DNA from 4 places in the Actinomadura sp. NTSP31 genome. Region 4 is predicted to be linked to each of the others. Evidence: riboswitches for the same ligand, from Rfam matches in the RefSeq annotation. Region 4 holds a riboswitch; each other region holds the start of a gene.
The links. Region 4 has a riboswitch for cobalamin ahead of bluB (5,6-dimethylbenzimidazole synthase). Riboswitches for the same ligand answer to the same signal wherever they lie in the genome.
Positions count from the first base shown of each region.

Region 1: another riboswitch for cobalamin. It lies ahead of ACA514_RS48155 (CbtB-domain containing protein); the one in region 4 lies ahead of bluB (5,6-dimethylbenzimidazole synthase).
Region 2: another riboswitch for cobalamin. It lies ahead of cobN (cobaltochelatase subunit CobN); the one in region 4 lies ahead of bluB (5,6-dimethylbenzimidazole synthase).
Region 3: another riboswitch for cobalamin. It lies ahead of ACA514_RS31900 (ribonucleoside-diphosphate reductase subunit alpha); the one in region 4 lies ahead of bluB (5,6-dimethylbenzimidazole synthase).

Region 1 is NZ_JBGNUT010000065.1:4,032-8,013, reverse strand. It holds gene ACA514_RS48165 ((2Fe-2S)-binding protein) at 378-1,088, shown strand; gene ACA514_RS48160 (CbtA family protein) at 1,085-1,813, opposite strand; gene ACA514_RS48155 (CbtB-domain containing protein) at 1,835-2,068, opposite strand; cobalamin riboswitch at 2,101-2,293, opposite strand; gene ACA514_RS48150 (3-isopropylmalate dehydrogenase) at 2,424-3,479, shown strand; gene ACA514_RS48145 (branched-chain amino acid aminotransferase) at 3,656-3,982, shown strand, end outside.
Region 2 is NZ_JBGNUT010000001.1:374,192-378,173, forward strand. It holds gene ACA514_RS01605 (hypothetical protein) at 1-307, opposite strand, end outside; gene ACA514_RS01610 (hypothetical protein) at 309-1,445, opposite strand; cobalamin riboswitch at 1,523-1,642, shown strand; gene cobN (cobaltochelatase subunit CobN) at 1,724-3,982, shown strand, end outside.
Region 3 is NZ_JBGNUT010000022.1:105,411-109,392, reverse strand. It holds gene ACA514_RS31900 (ribonucleoside-diphosphate reductase subunit alpha) at 1-1,718, opposite strand, end outside; cobalamin riboswitch at 1,812-2,039, opposite strand; gene ACA514_RS31895 (hypothetical protein) at 2,147-2,758, shown strand; gene ACA514_RS31890 (YcnI family protein) at 2,835-3,548, shown strand; gene ACA514_RS31885 (copper resistance protein CopC) at 3,545-3,982, shown strand, end outside.
Region 4 is NZ_JBGNUT010000006.1:140,382-144,363, forward strand. It holds gene ACA514_RS12515 (hypothetical protein) at 1-693, opposite strand, end outside; gene ACA514_RS12520 (RNA polymerase sigma factor) at 686-1,285, opposite strand; gene ACA514_RS12525 (hypothetical protein) at 1,398-2,030, opposite strand; gene bluB (5,6-dimethylbenzimidazole synthase) at 2,075-2,689, opposite strand; cobalamin riboswitch at 2,723-2,915, opposite strand; gene ACA514_RS12535 (DUF4260 family protein) at 2,943-3,362, opposite strand; gene ACA514_RS12540 (DUF4240 domain-containing protein) at 3,454-3,982, opposite strand, start outside.

The DNA of each region.
Region 1 (3,982 bases), on a different contig from region 4:
ATGCGGCGTTTCGCGGTAATCCTTCGCTGCCGCAGCGGGGCCTGACATCGGCAGGCCGGCACCGCTGCGGAGGTTCCGCCCGGCCATGAGCCCGATCCCGCGCCCGGACCCGCGCGAACCGCGCGTCCGGCGGCCCTCCGGCACCAGCCTCAGCGATTCGGAGCGATCATGAACGACACCACCTGGACCAACGCGCCCGCCGACGACGCCGCCGAGGAGGCGGCCCGGGCCCTGCAGACGGCCCTGGACCGCCGCGACAACGGCGGCCACCCCTCCCGGTAGCCCGCTGATCGGCACGGCCCTCCGGTCGGCACGGCCCTCCGGTCGGCACGGCCCTCCGGTCGGCACGGAACCGGCGGCATGGCAGGGTGAAGCCCATGCCGCCGCCCCTGCCCGCCGGGACCGAGGACGTCGCGCGGGCCCTGCGCGCCGCCGGGCGCCTCGGGCCGTACTTCGCGATCGCCACCGATCCGGCCGAGAAGGCCGATCCGACGTGGCGGCCGCTGCCCGAGCGCGACCCCGTCCGGCTCGCGGAGCTCACCGACCGCTACGCCGAGCGGCTCGGCACCGGTGAACGGCGTGTCGCGGCGTCCATCCTGTTCCAGGGCCTCGCGTCGCGGCTGTTTTCGCCGGTCGTCGCGGCGGCGGTGCACGGGGTCGTCCCCGACCTGTCCGGCCTGCACTGGCGATGGGCGCCGGGCGCGCCCATCGCCCTCTGGCTCGCCGACCCTCGCGGGTGGCGCGCCGACGGCCCGGCCGAGGCCGCCGAGCTCGTCCACGACGCGGTCGTCACCGGCCAGTTGGAGCCGCTGCGCGCCACGATGCGGGCCGTCTCCCGCCTCGCGGACGGCCTGCTCTGGGGGAACGCGGCCTCCGCTCTCGTCGGCGGCCTGAACGTCGGCCCGCGCGACCCCTTCCGCGGCGCCCTCGTCCGCGAACTGCTGGCCCGGCCCCCGCTCGCGGGAGCGGGGGCGTTCGGCCCGCGCGGATTCGTCCGCCGCAACTGCTGCCTGTACTACCGCGTCCCGCCCGGCGGGGAGCTGTGCGGGGACTGCGGCCTCCGCCGGGCGCCCGGTCGCGCCCGTTAGACGGAGGCGAGGGATCGGCGGCGGGCGCCCGCCCGTTCCGTCAGGTAGCCGAACAGCAGCCCGATCGCGGCCCACAGGACGAGCTGGACGCCCAGGGAGGCGATCCGGAAGTTCCACAGGACCGTCGCGGGGAAGTGCTCCGGGATCGCGTCGGGCTCCGGCGTGAGCCGGTACACGACCGCCAGCAGGACGGCGTAGCCGACCGCGGTCACCGTGGCCGCGTTCCATGCGCCGAGCCGGGGGACGAGGCGGCGGCACACGATCACCGCCGCGGTCGTCGCCAGCACCCCCAGCGCCATCATGCAGAAGTACAGCGCCGTCCGGCCGCCGATGGTGGTCGGGTTGCCGACCGCCGGGGGCGTCGCCGGGTACTTCAGGAACGGCACCAGCTCGATCGCCACGAACCCGGCGAGGGCGACCAGGGCGGCGGTGGCGCGGGCGCCGAGCCGTCCGAGCCGCCCGGACGCGAAGGCGAACGCGATCGAGAACAGCCCGCCGAGCGCCACCCCGTACACGGCCATCGCGGTGATCAGGCCGGCGGTCTTCTGGACGCCGCGGCCGACGACCTCCGGTTCGTGCCCGGCGTGCCCGGCGTGCGCCCTCGCCTCCTCGAAGGCGATGGCGTGCCCGACCTGCGGTTCCCCGTACAGCCAGGCGACGACCAGCGCGAGGGCGGCAGCGGCCAGGCCCGCGAGCATCCCGCGGACCAGCAGTGTTCTCATCATCGGCTCGTGAATCCCCCGGGCCTAGTGGCAGGGGAAGCCGAGCAGGTGCCGGCCGTCGTGGGTGAACTCGTGCACCCAGGTGCCGCCGAAGAGCGACGTCGCGCCCTGTTCGGCGCCGACGAAGTAGATCAGGACCGCGGCCAGCACCACGGCGAGCACCGCCCACGGGACGATGTCGCGGATCGGCAGGCGCAGCGGCGCGGGGGACGGCTCTGCCTGCGGGGACGCGGCGGACGGTACGGCGGACTCGGCCATGTCGGGTTCTCCTCACGGGGTGCACTCGCCCCGGTTGCGGGAGGACGACGGGTCAGTGTCCTGACTCCCAGATCGCCGTCTCCCTCCGACCTTCCCGCCGGCGTGCGCCGGCCGTGGTCGTCGAGCGGGGGAGACTCCCTGGTCACAGTGGCGGGACCGTCCTGGATTCGCACCAGGTTCCTGCGCACCGTCGCCTCGATGTGAACTTGTCGAGGAGAGCGTCTCCTCTCCCCTCCGGCCCGTCAACCCCGCGAAGAGTGACAAAGGTGACGCCCGGGCCGCCGGCGGCGAGACCCGCGTACCGGGATATGAGACGAAAGCCCAAGCAGTGAGACGTTTGCAGTACAGTACGCGCATGGCTTCCCGCAGCATTCGTCTGGCCGTCATCCCCGGTGACGGGATCGGCCCCGAGGTGGTCGCCGAGGGACTGAAGGTCCTCGAGGCCGTCGCCCCGTCCAGCGACCTCGCGTTCGAGCAGACCTCCTACGACCTGGGCGCCGCCCGCTGGCACCGGACCGGGGAGACGCTGCCCGACTCGGTGCTCGAGGAGCTGCGCGGCCAGGACGTCATCCTGCTGGGCGCGGTCGGCGACCCGAGCGTGCCGAGCGGGACGCTGGAGCGCGGGCTGCTGCTGCGGACCCGCTTCGAGCTCGACCACTACGTCAACCTCCGCCCGGTGAAGCTGTTCCCGGGCGTGACGACCCCCCTCGCCGGCGTCACGCCGGACGACATCGACATGGTCGTCGTCCGCGAGGGCACCGAGGGCCCGTACACCGGCGTCGGCGGCGTCCTGCGCAAGGGCACCCCGCACGAGGTCGCCACACAGGAGAGCGTCAACACCGCCTTCGGCGTCGAGCGGGTCGTCCGATACGCGTTCGAGGTCGCGGCCTCGCGCCCCCGCAAGAAGCTCACGCTGGTCCACAAGGACAACGTCCTCACCTTCGCCGGTGATCTCTACCAGCGCACGCTGAAGCGGGTTGGCGCGGAGTACCCGCAGGTCAGCACCGACTACTGCCACGTCGACGCGGCCACCATGTTCTTCGTCGGCCAGCCGCAGCGCTTCGACGTCGTGGTCACCGACAACCTGTTCGGCGACATCATCACCGACATCGGCGCCGCGATCGCCGGCGGCATCGGGCTCGCCGCGTCCGGCAACGTCAACCCCGACCGGACGGCGCCGTCGATGTTCGAGCCGGTGCACGGCAGCGCGCCCGACATCGCGGGGCAGGGCAAGGCCGACCCGACCGCCACGATCCTGTCGGTCGCGATGCTGCTCGACCACATCGGCGCGGGCGAGGCCGCCCGCCGCGTCGAGCAGGCCGTCTCCGACGACCTGGCCGAGCGCGGCGCGCTCGGGACGCGGTCGACCGCCCAGATCGGCGACGCGATCGCCAAGCGAGTATCGGGCTGAGGGCGCGCCTCTCCGGCTACGAGCAGGGACACTCCGGGCGCGCCTCGCGGCGCGCCCGGTTTTCCGTATGCGCCGCGTGCGAGGAGTGGGGGCAAAGAACGAAGTACGACAATAGGGACTAAGGACGCCGCAGCGGCAAGGGAGCCGCACCGGCGATCGGGAGAGGACGAACGGCGATGAGCGACACCCTGGACTTCGAGACCACGCTGACCGAGCGGCCCGCGACGGCCGCCGAGCGCGAGCGCGTCCTGGCCGATCCGGGCTTCGGCCGGTACTTCACCGACCACATGGTCACCATCCGGTACTCGGCGGACCGCGGCTGGCACGACGCCAGGCTCGAGCCCTACGGGCCGATCCCGATGGACCCGGCCAGCCAGGTGTTCCACTACGCCCAGGAGCTGTTCGAGGGCCTCAAGGCCTACAAGCAGCCGGACGGCTCGATCGTCACCTTCAGGCCGTACATGAACGCGGCCCGGATGAACCGCTCCGCCAGGCGGATGGCC
Region 2 (3,982 bases), on a different contig from region 4:
CGTCCGGCCCGGCGAGGATCTCCTGCACCGCACCGGCGGACGCCGGAGGCCCCACCGAGTCGACCACCTGCTCGCGCGCGCCGGTCCGGGGCATCGAACGAACCTCGAGCCACGGCCCCTGCCGTCCTGCGGTGAGCAGGAAACGCGGCGTCCGGTATTGGAAATGTCCGGCCGCCCCCGGGGCTTCCCCGCCCACCGCCAGGCCGACGCCGGCGATGGCGGCGGCGACCAGGACCGCGAGTGCGATGGGCGCCGCCCAGCGCTGGACCCGCCAGGACACCGGTTCGCGCTCCGTTTCCGACGGCATCTCAGTACCCCCACGCGGTCGAGCACGAGACGGGGAACTGGGCCGGCGCCTCGAAGCCTCCGGACATGGTCCGGTCGAAGGCGTCGACGCCGTTCAGGCAGGCGTACCGCGGCCCTTCGCCGGTGCTGACCATGACGCCGACGCCCCTGCCGTCCCGGTGCGGGATGGTGCTGCCGATCTTGATCCGGCCTTCCTCGAAGGAGAACAGGACGGTGGCCGGAGGCTGCGCTCGCTCACCGGTGCCGTGGCCCGACCTGCCGTCCGCACTCATGATGGCCGTGCCGACCTTCCCGACCTCAGCGGTCTGGCGGAACAGGACGCGTCCGGCGCGCAGATCGGTTCCGCCCGCGACGGTGTCGAGCGCGTGGACGGTGACCGGTCCGAGGCCTCCGCCCGCGACGTCCGCGAGGGTGTAGCCGAGGGTGCGGCCGTCGGCGGCCCAGACGATCTCACCGAGAGCGGCCGTCCCCGTGGTGGTCCACGTGCGCCGCCGTCCGGTGGTGATGTCGAGGACAGACAGGGCGGGCGGCGCCGGCCGAAGCCGCGGAACCGCGCCTCCGCCGGACGCCTCGCCGTCGTTTCCGGCGCACGGCGCGGACGCGAAGGCGAGGCGGTTCCCGTCCGGGCTGACCGCCGGCCCGCCGACGATGCCGGGGAACGCCCCGCCGGTGACCGGGTGGAGCCCGGTCACGTGCCCGTCGCCGGTGAGGCGGAACCAGTACAGGCGCGTCTCGCACCTTTTCGCCTGCACGGCCGCGACGACGAACGTGTTGTGCGGCGCCTCGACGATCGCCTGGGCAGGTCCGGCGCCCGACGGCGCCCGGACCGTGTCGGCCGGCTTCGGCTGCCCGCGGCTCCGCAGCGCCAGCACTCTGACCCACGGCTGCGTCTCGCTCCTCCCCGCCTCCACGGAGAACCGGGGCTGCCGGTACTCGTGCCGCGGCTTCCCGCCCGCCCAGGGGCGGCCGTCCGGGTCGTCGGCGGGGGCGTCCGTGAACAGCCTCGCTCCGGAGACGACCGCGACGATCGCCGCGACGGCCGCCGCCACCGACAGCACGGCCGGCACGCTCGGTCGGCGCGCCCGCCGTGCGGGGGCGGGGGCGTCCTCGTCCGGCCGGGGGTTCGGTTCGTCGGGCATCCGACGATCATCGCGGCCGGGGGCGCCCGGCGCGCGGGGTTCGCGCCGATCGGGTTAGGGTGTGGGCGGCGGCAAGGGAGGAAGCCGGTGCGAATCCGGCGCGGTCCCGCCACTGTCACCGGGGAGCGGACCCCACCGAAGGCCACCGCGCGAGCGGGAAGGCCGGGGCGAGCGCCGATCCGGGAGCCAGGAGACTCCGTGCCGCCGCCGTACGAGCCGTCGTACGGCGCTGCGACCTGCGATTCGGGGCGAGGACCCCGGGTGAGGACCCGATCCGCGTGATCCTGCTGCTGTCCACTTCGGACACCGATCTGCTCAGTGCGCGTGCGAGCGGCGCCGGTTTCCGGCTCGCCAATCCGGCCCGCACGTCCGTGGACGACCTGCCCGCGCTGGTGGACGGCACCGACCTGGTGGTCGTGCGGCTGCTCGGCGGCCGCCGCGCGTGGGAGGACGGGCTGGACGCGCTGCTCGCCGGCCCGCGCCCGGTGGTGGTGCTCAGCGGCGAGCAGGCGCCGGACGCCGAGCTGATGGAGCTGTCGACCGTCCCGGCCGGGGTGAGCGCGGAGGCGCACGCGTACCTGGCGCACGGCGGGCCCGGCAACCTCGCCGAGCTGTTCAACTTCCTGTCCGACACGGTGCTGCTCACCGGATTCGGGTTCGCTCCCCCGGCGCCCACGCCGACCTGGGGCGTGCTGGAGCGCGAGAGCAAGCCGGGTGACGGCCCGGTCGTGGGCGTCCTGTACTACCGGGCGCACCACCTCGCCGGGAACACCGCGTTCGTCGAGGCGCTGTGCGAGGCGGTCGAGGCGAAGGGCGGGCGGGCGCTTCCCGTCTTCTGCGCGTCGCTGCGCACCGCCGAGCAGGAGCTCCTCGAAACGCTCGGACGGGCGGACGCGCTGGTCGTCACCGTGCTCGCGGCGGGCGGCACGAAGCCGGCGTTCGCGGGTGCGGGCGGCGACGACGAGGCGTGGGACGTCGGCGCGCTCGCGGAGTTGGACGTCCCGATCCTGCAGGGCCTGTGTCTGACCAGCGAGCGCGCCGCGTGGGAGGCCAACGACGACGGCCTGTCCCCGCTGGACACCGCGACGCAGGTCGCGGTGCCGGAGTTCGACGGCCGGATCATCACGGTGCCGTTCTCGTTCAAGGAGACCGACGAGGACGGCCTGAGCGTCTACGTCGCCGACCCGGAGCGCGCCGCGCGGGTCGCCGGGATCGCCGTCCGGCACGGACGGCTGCGGCACGTCCCGGCGAAGGACAAGCGGGTCGCGCTGATGCTGTCGGCGTACCCGACCAAGCACGCGCGGATCGGCAACGCGGTCGGGCTCGACACCCCGGCCAGCGTCGTGAAGCTGCTCGCCGAGATGCGCGACCACGGCTACGACGTCGGCGACCGGCTGCCCGCCGGGGGCGACGCGCTCATGCACGCGCTCATCGCGGCGGGCGGCCAGGACCCCGACTGGCTGACCGAGGCGCAGCTCACCGGCAATCCCGTCCGCATTCCGGCCGCGCGGTACAAGGCCTGGTACGCGACGCTTCCGGCGGATCTGCGCGAAAGCATCGAGCGGCACTGGGGGCCGCCGCCCGGCGAGCTGTTCGTGGACGACTCGCGCGACCCGGACGGCGAGATCGTCCTCGCCGCGCTGCGGTCGGGGAACGTCGTCGTGATGGTGCAGCCGCCGCGCGGGTTCGGCGAGAACCCCGTCGCGATCTACCACGACCCGGACCTTCTGCCCAGCCACCACTACCTGGCGGCGTACCGGTGGATCGCGGACGAGTTCGGCGCGGACGCCGTCGTCCACGTCGGCAAGCACGGGAACCTGGAGTGGCTGCCCGGCAAGTCCGCCGGGATGTCGGCGTCCTGCGGGCCGGACGCGGCGATCGGCGACCTGCCCCTCGTCTATCCGTTCCTGGTCAACGACCCGGGCGAGGGCACGCAGGCCAAGCGCCGCGCGCACGCCACGCTGGTGGACCACCTGATCCCGCCGATGGCGCGGGCCGAGAGCTACGGCGACATCGCGCGGCTGGAGCAGTTGCTGGACGAGCACGCGAACATCGCGGCACTCGACCCGGCGAAGCTGCCCGCGATCCGCGCGCAGATCTGGACGCTGATCCAGGCCGCCCGCCTCGACCACGACCTCGGCCTGGACGACCGGCCGCACGACGCCGAGTTCGACGACTTCCTGCTGCACGTGGACGGCTGGCTGTGCGAGGTGAAGGACGTCCAGATCCGCGACGGCCTGCACGTCCTCGGCGCGGCCCCGGCCGGGGAGACGCGCGTCGACCTGGTGCTGGCGATGCTGCGGGCGCGGCAGATGTGGGGCGGCTCGGTGACGCTGCCCGGCCTGCGCGAGGCGCTCGGCCTGAAGGAGGACGGCGCGGCCCGGACCGAGGTCGACGCGGTCGAGGAGCGGGCGCGCGCGCTGGTCGCCGCGATGGAGGAGCGCGGCTGGGACCCGGCCGCCGCCGCCGGGATCGCGGACGGGCAGGTCGCCGACATCCTGCGGTTCGCCGCGACGGAGGTCGTGCCCCGGCTGGAG
Region 3 (3,982 bases), on a different contig from region 4:
CATTCGGCCGGACGCGTCGGCGCGGCGTCCGGGAAGTGGTCGAGGTGGAGCCGCCCGCGCGCGGTGCGGGTCTCGGCGTAGGCCGGGAGCGGGCCGTGGGCCTCCGCGAGATCGGCGGACGCGGCGTAGGCGGCGAGCGCGATCTCCTCGGCGATCAGGGTCGACAGCTCGCGCGCCTCGGCGGAGTCGAACGGCAACCGCAGCGTGAAGAACACGTCCGCCAGCCCCATCACCCCGAGGCCGACGGGACGCCATTTGCGGTTGGCCGTTTCCGCTTCGGGCGTCGGATAGAAGCCGCGGTCGATCGTGCGGTCCAGGAACCGGACGGCGGTGCGGACGGTCGCGCGGAGCCGGTCCCAGTCCATCCCGGACGGCGAGACGTGCGCGGCCAGGTTCACCGACCCGAGGTTGCACACGGCCGCCTCGCTGTCGCCCGTGACCTCCAGGATCTCCGTGCACAGGTTGGACAGGTGGACGGTCCGGCCCGGCTCGGCGGTCTGGTTGCAGGCCCGGTTCGCGGCGTCCTTGAAGGTCATCCACCCGTTGCCGGTCTCCGCCAACGTGCGCAGCATCCGCCCGTACAGCTTGCGGGCCGGGACCTGCCGGACGTACCGGCCCTCCTTTTCGGCCGCCCGGTACGCGGCGTCGAAGGCGTCGCCCCACAGGTCCGTCAGCTCCGGGACCTCCTTCGGGTCGAACAGCGACCATGTCCCGTCGGCCTCGACGCGGCGCATGAACTCGTCCGGGATCCAGTTCGCCAGGTTCAGGTTGTGGGTGCGGCGCGCGTCCTCGCCGGTGTTGTCGCGCAGTTCGAGGAACTCCTCGACGTCGGCGTGCCACGGCTCCAGGTACACGCACGCGGCGCCCTTGCGGCGGCCGCCCTGGTTGACGGCGGCGACGGACGCGTCGAGCGTGCGCAGCCACGGGACGATCCCGTTGGAGTGCCCGTTCGTCCCCCGGATCAGCGATCCGCGCGAGCGGACCCGCGTCCAGGAGATCCCGATCCCGCCCGCGTACTTGCTGAGCCGCGCGACCTGCCCGTACCGCTCGTAGATCGCCTCCAGCTCGTCGCGCGGCGAGTCCAGCAGGAAGCAGGACGACAGCTGCGGGCGGCGGGCCGCGGAGTTGAACAGCGTCGGCGAGCTGGGCAGGTACGACAGCGTGCTGAGCAGCCCGTACAGCTCCGCCGCCTCGTCCACATTCTCGGACAGGCCCACGGCGACCCGCAGGAAGAAGTGCTGCGGGCGCTCCAGGACGAGCCGCGTGCGCGGATGCCGCAGCAGGTAGCGGTCGTAGAGGGTGCGGAGGCCGAAGTACCCGAACCGGTCGTCCGCGTCCTCGTCGATCAGGGCGTCCAGGGCCGCGGCGTTGGCGGCGACGAACGCGGCGGGGCCGTCGGCCAGCAGGCCCTCGGCGTGCGCGGCGGCGACGGACCCGGCGAACGTCCGGACCCCGGCTTCGGCGGCCTCGTCGCGGATACCGGCGGCCAGCAGCCGCGCGGCGACCCGGGAGTACCCCGGCTCCACCGCGACGAGCGCGGCGGCCTCCCGGGTCGCCAGGTCCCGCAGGCCGGCGGCGCTCGCGCCCGCGCCGCCCCGGACCGCGCCGAGCACCCGTTCCGGCGCGGTCCCCTCGATGCCGGCGCAGGCCGCCGCGACCTCGGCGGCGATCCCCCCGGTGGTGGCCGCCTCCGCCGGAGCCCGCATGGTGACTGTCACGTTCTCTCCCTCGTGAGCCGGCCTCGCGAGGGCGTGCGAACGGGCGCGACGGCATGCTGCCGCGCACCGTCCCCCGGCTCACCCGCGAAGCCTCGGACGTACGGCGTGCATGGCAGGTCTTCGGACTCGCGGGCGCCCGCGCCTCCTGCCGGAGACGCGACCTACTGGCCGTCGCTTCCCGATCCGGTCGCCCGGTTCAGTGCCTGTGACGGCGGTCGTTCCCGCTCACCGCTGCGGGGCAGTCCCGGACTTTCACCGGGTTCCCTCTTGCGACGCCCCCGCCGCGAGCGGCGGGGGCGAACCAGCACGGGGTTGAACCCTACATCTTGTTGATCCTCATTGCGCAACCCCAACATGTAGGGCGCGTCGGGGCCGGTTTCCGGGGTCGGATGCGGCCGGCCGGACGGAGGTGGGACGATGTCCCCGTCATGTCCCCGCGTCCCCGGCAGCCGGTCTTCCGCACCGCGCGCGCGGTCGTCTTCGCGACCGTCTGCGTGTCGTTGGCGACCCTCGGCCATGCCCTGGCGTCGCACGAGCCGGTACCGGGCTGGGCGGTGCTCGCCGGGTTCGGCGCGGTGCTGGCGGTCACGCTGGCGCTCGCGGGCCACGAGCGGTCCCTCCCGACGATCACGGGCGGGCTGCTCGGCGGGCAGTTCGCGCTGCACGCGCTGTTCTCGGGCGCGACCGACGGCATGCGCCACTGCGAGGCCGCCGTCCAGGCCGGGCACGGCGCGGCGATGCCGGTGCACGGCCCCGGCACGTCGATGACGCTCGCGCACTGCGCGGCCGCCGTGGTCGCGGCGTGGTGGCTGCGGCGCGGCGAGCGGGCCGCGTGGTCGCTCGCGCGGCGCCTGGCGTCCGCCGCCGACCGCCCGATCCGGCTGCTGCTCGCGCTGCTGCTCATCGAACCCGCGGAGCGTCCGGTCCGTACCCCGGTGGTGCCGGTGGCGGCCGGTGCCATGGCCACGGGACGTGCGCTCCGGCACCAGGTCGTCCGGCGGGGACCCCCGCCGCGTTCGAGGGCGCTCGCTCACCTCTGAGCGGAGCGCCGTACGTCACCGGACGCCGAACCCGGCGTGTCCGGCCCGATCCGTACGACTCGAACGGAGTTCCGTCTTGACCTCCCTCTCCCACGCCCGCCGGCTGGGCGCGGTCGCCTCGCTGGCCGGCCTCGGCGTCATCGCGCTCGCCACCGCCGCGTCCGCGCACGTCACCGTCAACCCCAAGACCGCCGAGCAGGGCTCCTACGCCAAGATCTCGTTCCGGGTGCCGAACGAGGAGGACAACGCCGACACCACCAAGCTCGTCGTGAACCTGCCCGCCGACCACCCGGTCTCGTCGGTGTCGGTCCGTCCCGTCCCGGGCTGGACGGCGAAGGTCGTGGAGTCCAAGCTCCCGGCGCCGGTCAAGACCGAGGGCGGCGAGCTGACCAAGGCCGTCACGCAGATCACCTGGTCCGGCGGGAAGATCGAGCCCGGCCAGTTCGAGGAGTTCGACGTCTCGCTCGGCCCGCTGCCGGCCGACACCGACACGATGACCTTCAAGGCCGACCAGACCTACTCCAACGGCGAGGTCGTCAAGTGGGAGCAGGACCCGGGCGACGGCTCGAACGAGCCCGAGCACCCGGCGCCCACGCTGAAGCTCACCCCGAAGGGCGCCACCGGCACCGCGACCGCCGGCCTCACCGCGCAGTCGAAGCCCGCCGCCAAGGCCGACGCGAGCTCCGACGACGGCACCGCGCGCGTGCTCGGCGGCGTCGGCATCGGCGTCGGGGTGATCGGCATCGCGGTCGGCGGCTACGGCCTGGCCCGCGCGCGGAGCCGGGCGTGACCCGGGCCGTCCGGCGCGCCGCCGCCGGGATCGCCGCCGCCGGCGCCGCGCTCGCCCTGACCGCGTCCCCCGCCTCCGCGCACACCTCGCTCACCGGGGCCAGCCCGGGGCAGGGCGCGACGGTCGCGCCGCCCGCGCAGGTCGTCCTGACCTACGGGGACCCGGTGCAGCTGCCGCAGGTGGTGATCACCGACGCCAGGGGCGGGCGGCACGAGTCGGGCGCGCCGCAGGCGGTGGACAACAAGGTCACCGAGGCGGTGAAGGGCACGCTGCCGAACGGGGTCTACACGGTCGGCTGGCGCGTGGTGTCGCCGGACGGCCACCCCATCAGCGGAACGTACAAGTTCACCGTCACCGGATCGGCGGGCGCGGCACCGGCACCGGCGGCCTCGGCGTCGGCCTCGGCCTCGGCTTCCAATGCCTCCGGGCGGGCC
Region 4 (3,982 bases):
CGGATTCGCGGGGAGCCGGCGCTCGTCGCGGGTGTCGAAGTCGAGTTCGGCGCCCTCCTGCTTGAACGGGCCGCGTTCTTCGTCGGGTCCGGGGAGGTGGAGGTCCTGTGCGTCGGGACGCAGATCCGCATCCCAGGCCTTCTCGTCGGCCGGCGTGACGGGGCGGACGTCGACGTCATCGCCGTCCCAGCTCGTCCCGGTCGTCGTCTGGTCTGTCCGGGGGAGCGTCCCGAACTCCTTCGCCGACTTGGCGCCGAGGCTGTAGGAGTCTCGCGTGAGTTGCACGGTGTAGTGGGCGCCGGGGTGAAAGGGAGATGACGCCACGACCGATTCGCCCACCACGCGGTGCACGTACCAAAGCCGTCCGTCGGAGGCGTGCTGTGTCTTCGCGTCCGCGGCGGAGAGCAGGAACGTGGACGCGGGGCCGTTCTGGTCGGCCAGCGGCTCGGGGTGGTAGAGCGGACGCGTCTCCCACCGGTAGGCCGTCCAGGAGACGCCGGCGAGGACGCAGGCGGTGGCGGCTGCGACGAGCGCCGTCATCCGCCTGGAGCGGGGGAGCGGCGCGACGCGGCGGCCCCGGGGGCGGGGCCCGGTGGCTTCGGCCAGCAGGCGGCGGCGGGCCGACCGGGTGGTCTCGGAGGACGGGGGCCGCTCCGCGACGTGCAGCTGATCGATGAGGCTCAGATCATCCACGGTCGTCCTCCTCGTGGCCCGATGCGTGCAGCGCCGCGCGGACCTGCCGGCGGGCGCGGCTCAGCCGCGAGCAGACCGTGCCGTAGGCGATCCCGAGGGCCTCGGCGACCTCCGGATAGCTGAGGTCGGCCAGCGCCACCAGGAGCAGGACGTCGCGGTCGCCGTGCCGCAGCCCGGCCAGGGCCGGGCTCAGGCCGAGGCTCGCTGCCGCCACCGCCGAGGTCACGCTGCTCTCGTGGCTCTCCACGGCGTCGGCGGTGTGCAGCCGCGCCATCGCCCGGTAGCGGCGCAGCTCGTCGCGGCGGTGACGGCTGATCAACCGGGTCGCGATGCCGTAAAGCCAGGGCCGCGCCGACGCGTGCGCCGTGTCGAACGCCGCGCGGCGCCGGAAGGCGATCAGGAAGGTCTCGGCCGCGATGTCGTCCGCGGCGTCCGCGCCGAGCCGCCGGTCCACGTAGCGGTGGATCTGCGCGTAGTGCCGGTCGAAGAGGTCCGCGAACCGTTCGGGGTTCCGCCGCGCCGCGGTGATGACGTCGGCGTCGGACGGCTCCGGGTCGGCGGATCTGCTCGTCTCAGAGGGGGCGCCCGTCACGGCTGGTCCCGCGGTGCTGGGGGAGTGGCCATGGGGGACCCTTCTGGCGGCGTGGAGGGTGGTCACGTCCTTGATTGCCCGGAACCGCCCCGTCCCTTCTCGCGGCGGCCGGTCAGGGGGCGGCGGGCGAGCGTCCGACGGCGTCCTGTGCGTGGACGGTCGTGAGCACCGTGCCGGCCAGCTCCGGTACGGACCGGCCGGTTCCCGTGTCGATGCGAGCGAGTCCCAGCCTGTCGACGGCGTCCAGCATGAGCGTCTGGTAGCGCTCGGTACGGGCGAGGAACCGGTCCATCAAGTGTCGTTCCTCGGGTGTGGCCTCCGCGTAGTGGCCCAATGCGTGTACGCGGGCGCGCAAGACGGCGGGGTCGGCGGTGAACCACACGGCGGCCGTGTGCGGGACGGCCAGTTCCGCGACGCGCGCCGGCCAGAGCGCCGACCCCTCCAGGACGAGTCCGCGGCCGGGCCCCGCCGCGTGATCCGTGACGATCTCCGCGATGCGGGGCCACAGCCTTTCGTAATGGTCGAGGACGGACCTGATCAGCTCATCGGTCGTGAGCGTCGCGTAATGGTCGGCGACGTGCGGTGGGACCTCGCGCTCCGGGGTCCGCCAGGGCCGTCCGGGGTGGCGCGCCAGGTAGTCCGTCGACCTGTGCTCGAATCCGAGCTCGTCCGCCACGGCGGCCGCGATGGTCGACTTTCCGGTGTTGGACGTCCCTCCGATCAGCACCACCCGTACTTCGCCCATGGCGGCGACCTTACTGTCCGGGGCCGACTATTCGGATGCCGCGTTCACCAGCGGTCGTGGTGGAGGGCGGCGTCCAGGGGACGGCGCCGGCGCCAGCCGTGCCGTTCGAGATCGGGGACGGTCTCCAGGTGCGTGACCGGGCCCAGGCACAACCAGGCGACAGGCCGGATGCCTTCCGGTATGCCGAGGAGGTTGCGCAGGTGCGGCTCCCGGTAGAACGACACCCAGCCGACGCCCAGGCCCTCGGCCGTGGCCGCCAGCCAGAGGTTCTGGATGGCCAGGCACACCGAGTACAGGCCCGCGTCGGCGATCGCGTGCCGTCCGAGCACCGCCGGACCGCCGCGCTCGGCGTCGTAGGTGACCACGACCGACAGGCTCGATTCGAGCACCCCGTCGATCTTGATGCGGGCGAAGCGTTCGGCGGCGTCGCCGGTGAGGTCGGCGGCGAAGGCGTCGCGCTCGGACTGGACGTGGTCGTGGAAGGCGCGCCGGACGTCCGGGTCGCGGACGACGACGAAGTCCCAGGGCTGTGAGAGGCCGACACTGGGGGCGGCATGCGCCGCCGTGAGGACCCGGTCGAGGACGTCCGCCGGGATCGGCGCCCCGGTGAACTCGCCGCGCACGTCGCGGCGGCGGTGGATGACGTCGTAGAGGTTCATGGGCAGGCTCCCGCTGCGGTCGGGCCGCCGGGACGGCGGCCGTCGGAGCGAGGCCGGTCTTCGGACTCCCGGATCGACGCCCGTCCGCCCGCCTTCCCGGCCTGGCGGCCAGTGGCCGCGCTCGCGCGCGTGGGCGGCAGCTCCCCGGTCACCGCGGCGGGCCCGTGCCGGATTCGCACCGGCTTCCCGATTCTCCCCGAGGGGCACCTCGCGTCAGTTCATGCCGCGAAGATCATACCGGTGGGGAGCCCGGTCAGCGGCGCTGGAAGCCGTCCTTGGTGCGCAGGCCGTAGCCGACGGCGCGGTCGATCGAGATGTGCGCGAGCCAGCCGCAGAGACCGGCGAAGATCGGGGCCCACGTGATCGGCGCGACGGTGTAGAGCGCCATCAGCGCGAGGGGGATCAGCGCGCGGTGCGCGGTGTTGTAGTAGGGGACGGCGCGCGCCGGAAGCTGCCCGCGTTCGACGGTGTGCGCGTCGCGCGCCCCGGCCAGGAACGTCAGGTCGGGCGCGATGAAGAACGCCACCGCGACCAGCGCCGCGAGCCAGCCGTGGTTGACGCCTTCGAGAACGGCGAACGCGCTCCAGAACAGCGCGTTCGCCGCCCAGGCGGCGCGGCGGGCGATGAGCGGGACGGAGTGCTTGCGGACGGTCGGGACGGTGACGCTGCTCATGGCCTGCGGCCCTCCTGCTCGGCTAATGGCGTTAGCTACAAGCTAAAGCTAATTCCATTAGCTGTCAAGCTACTGTTAGTTGAGGCCCCGCTCAGCGGAAGAGGGCGGCGAGGCGGGGGAGCCGCAGCCGGGTCTCGGCGTCGTCCTCGACGTCCCAGCCCTCGCCCGCCGGGCGCTCGGGCCGCCGCATCGCGTCCAGGGCCCGCTCGAACGCCGCGTCGAACGACGCCGTCTCGCCCAGAGCGCGCTCGTACGCCTCTTTGGCGGCGTAGTGGAGGCCCTCCGCGCCGATCCAGCCACGGCCCTCCCGGCCCATGCGCACCACCGTGGACACGCCGGCCAGAGAGTCGGGATCGCCGACCGCCCGGGTGAACACCTCGCGCCCCAGCAACGCGAGCCCGGCGCGGAAGTCCATGAAGCCGTCGTCGCCGCAGCCGCCCTCGATCAGGTAGGCGGCGTTCCAGAGCGGCCGCCGGTACGCCGAGTCGAGCAGCCGCGTCAGCAGGACGTCGAACGCGACGATCGCGGGGCCGTCCAGGCCGGACAGCCGGGCGGTCACGAGATCGACCAGCGGGTCGTCGGGTGAGTCGCGGTCGTCGGCGCGCTCGCCGGCCTCGGCC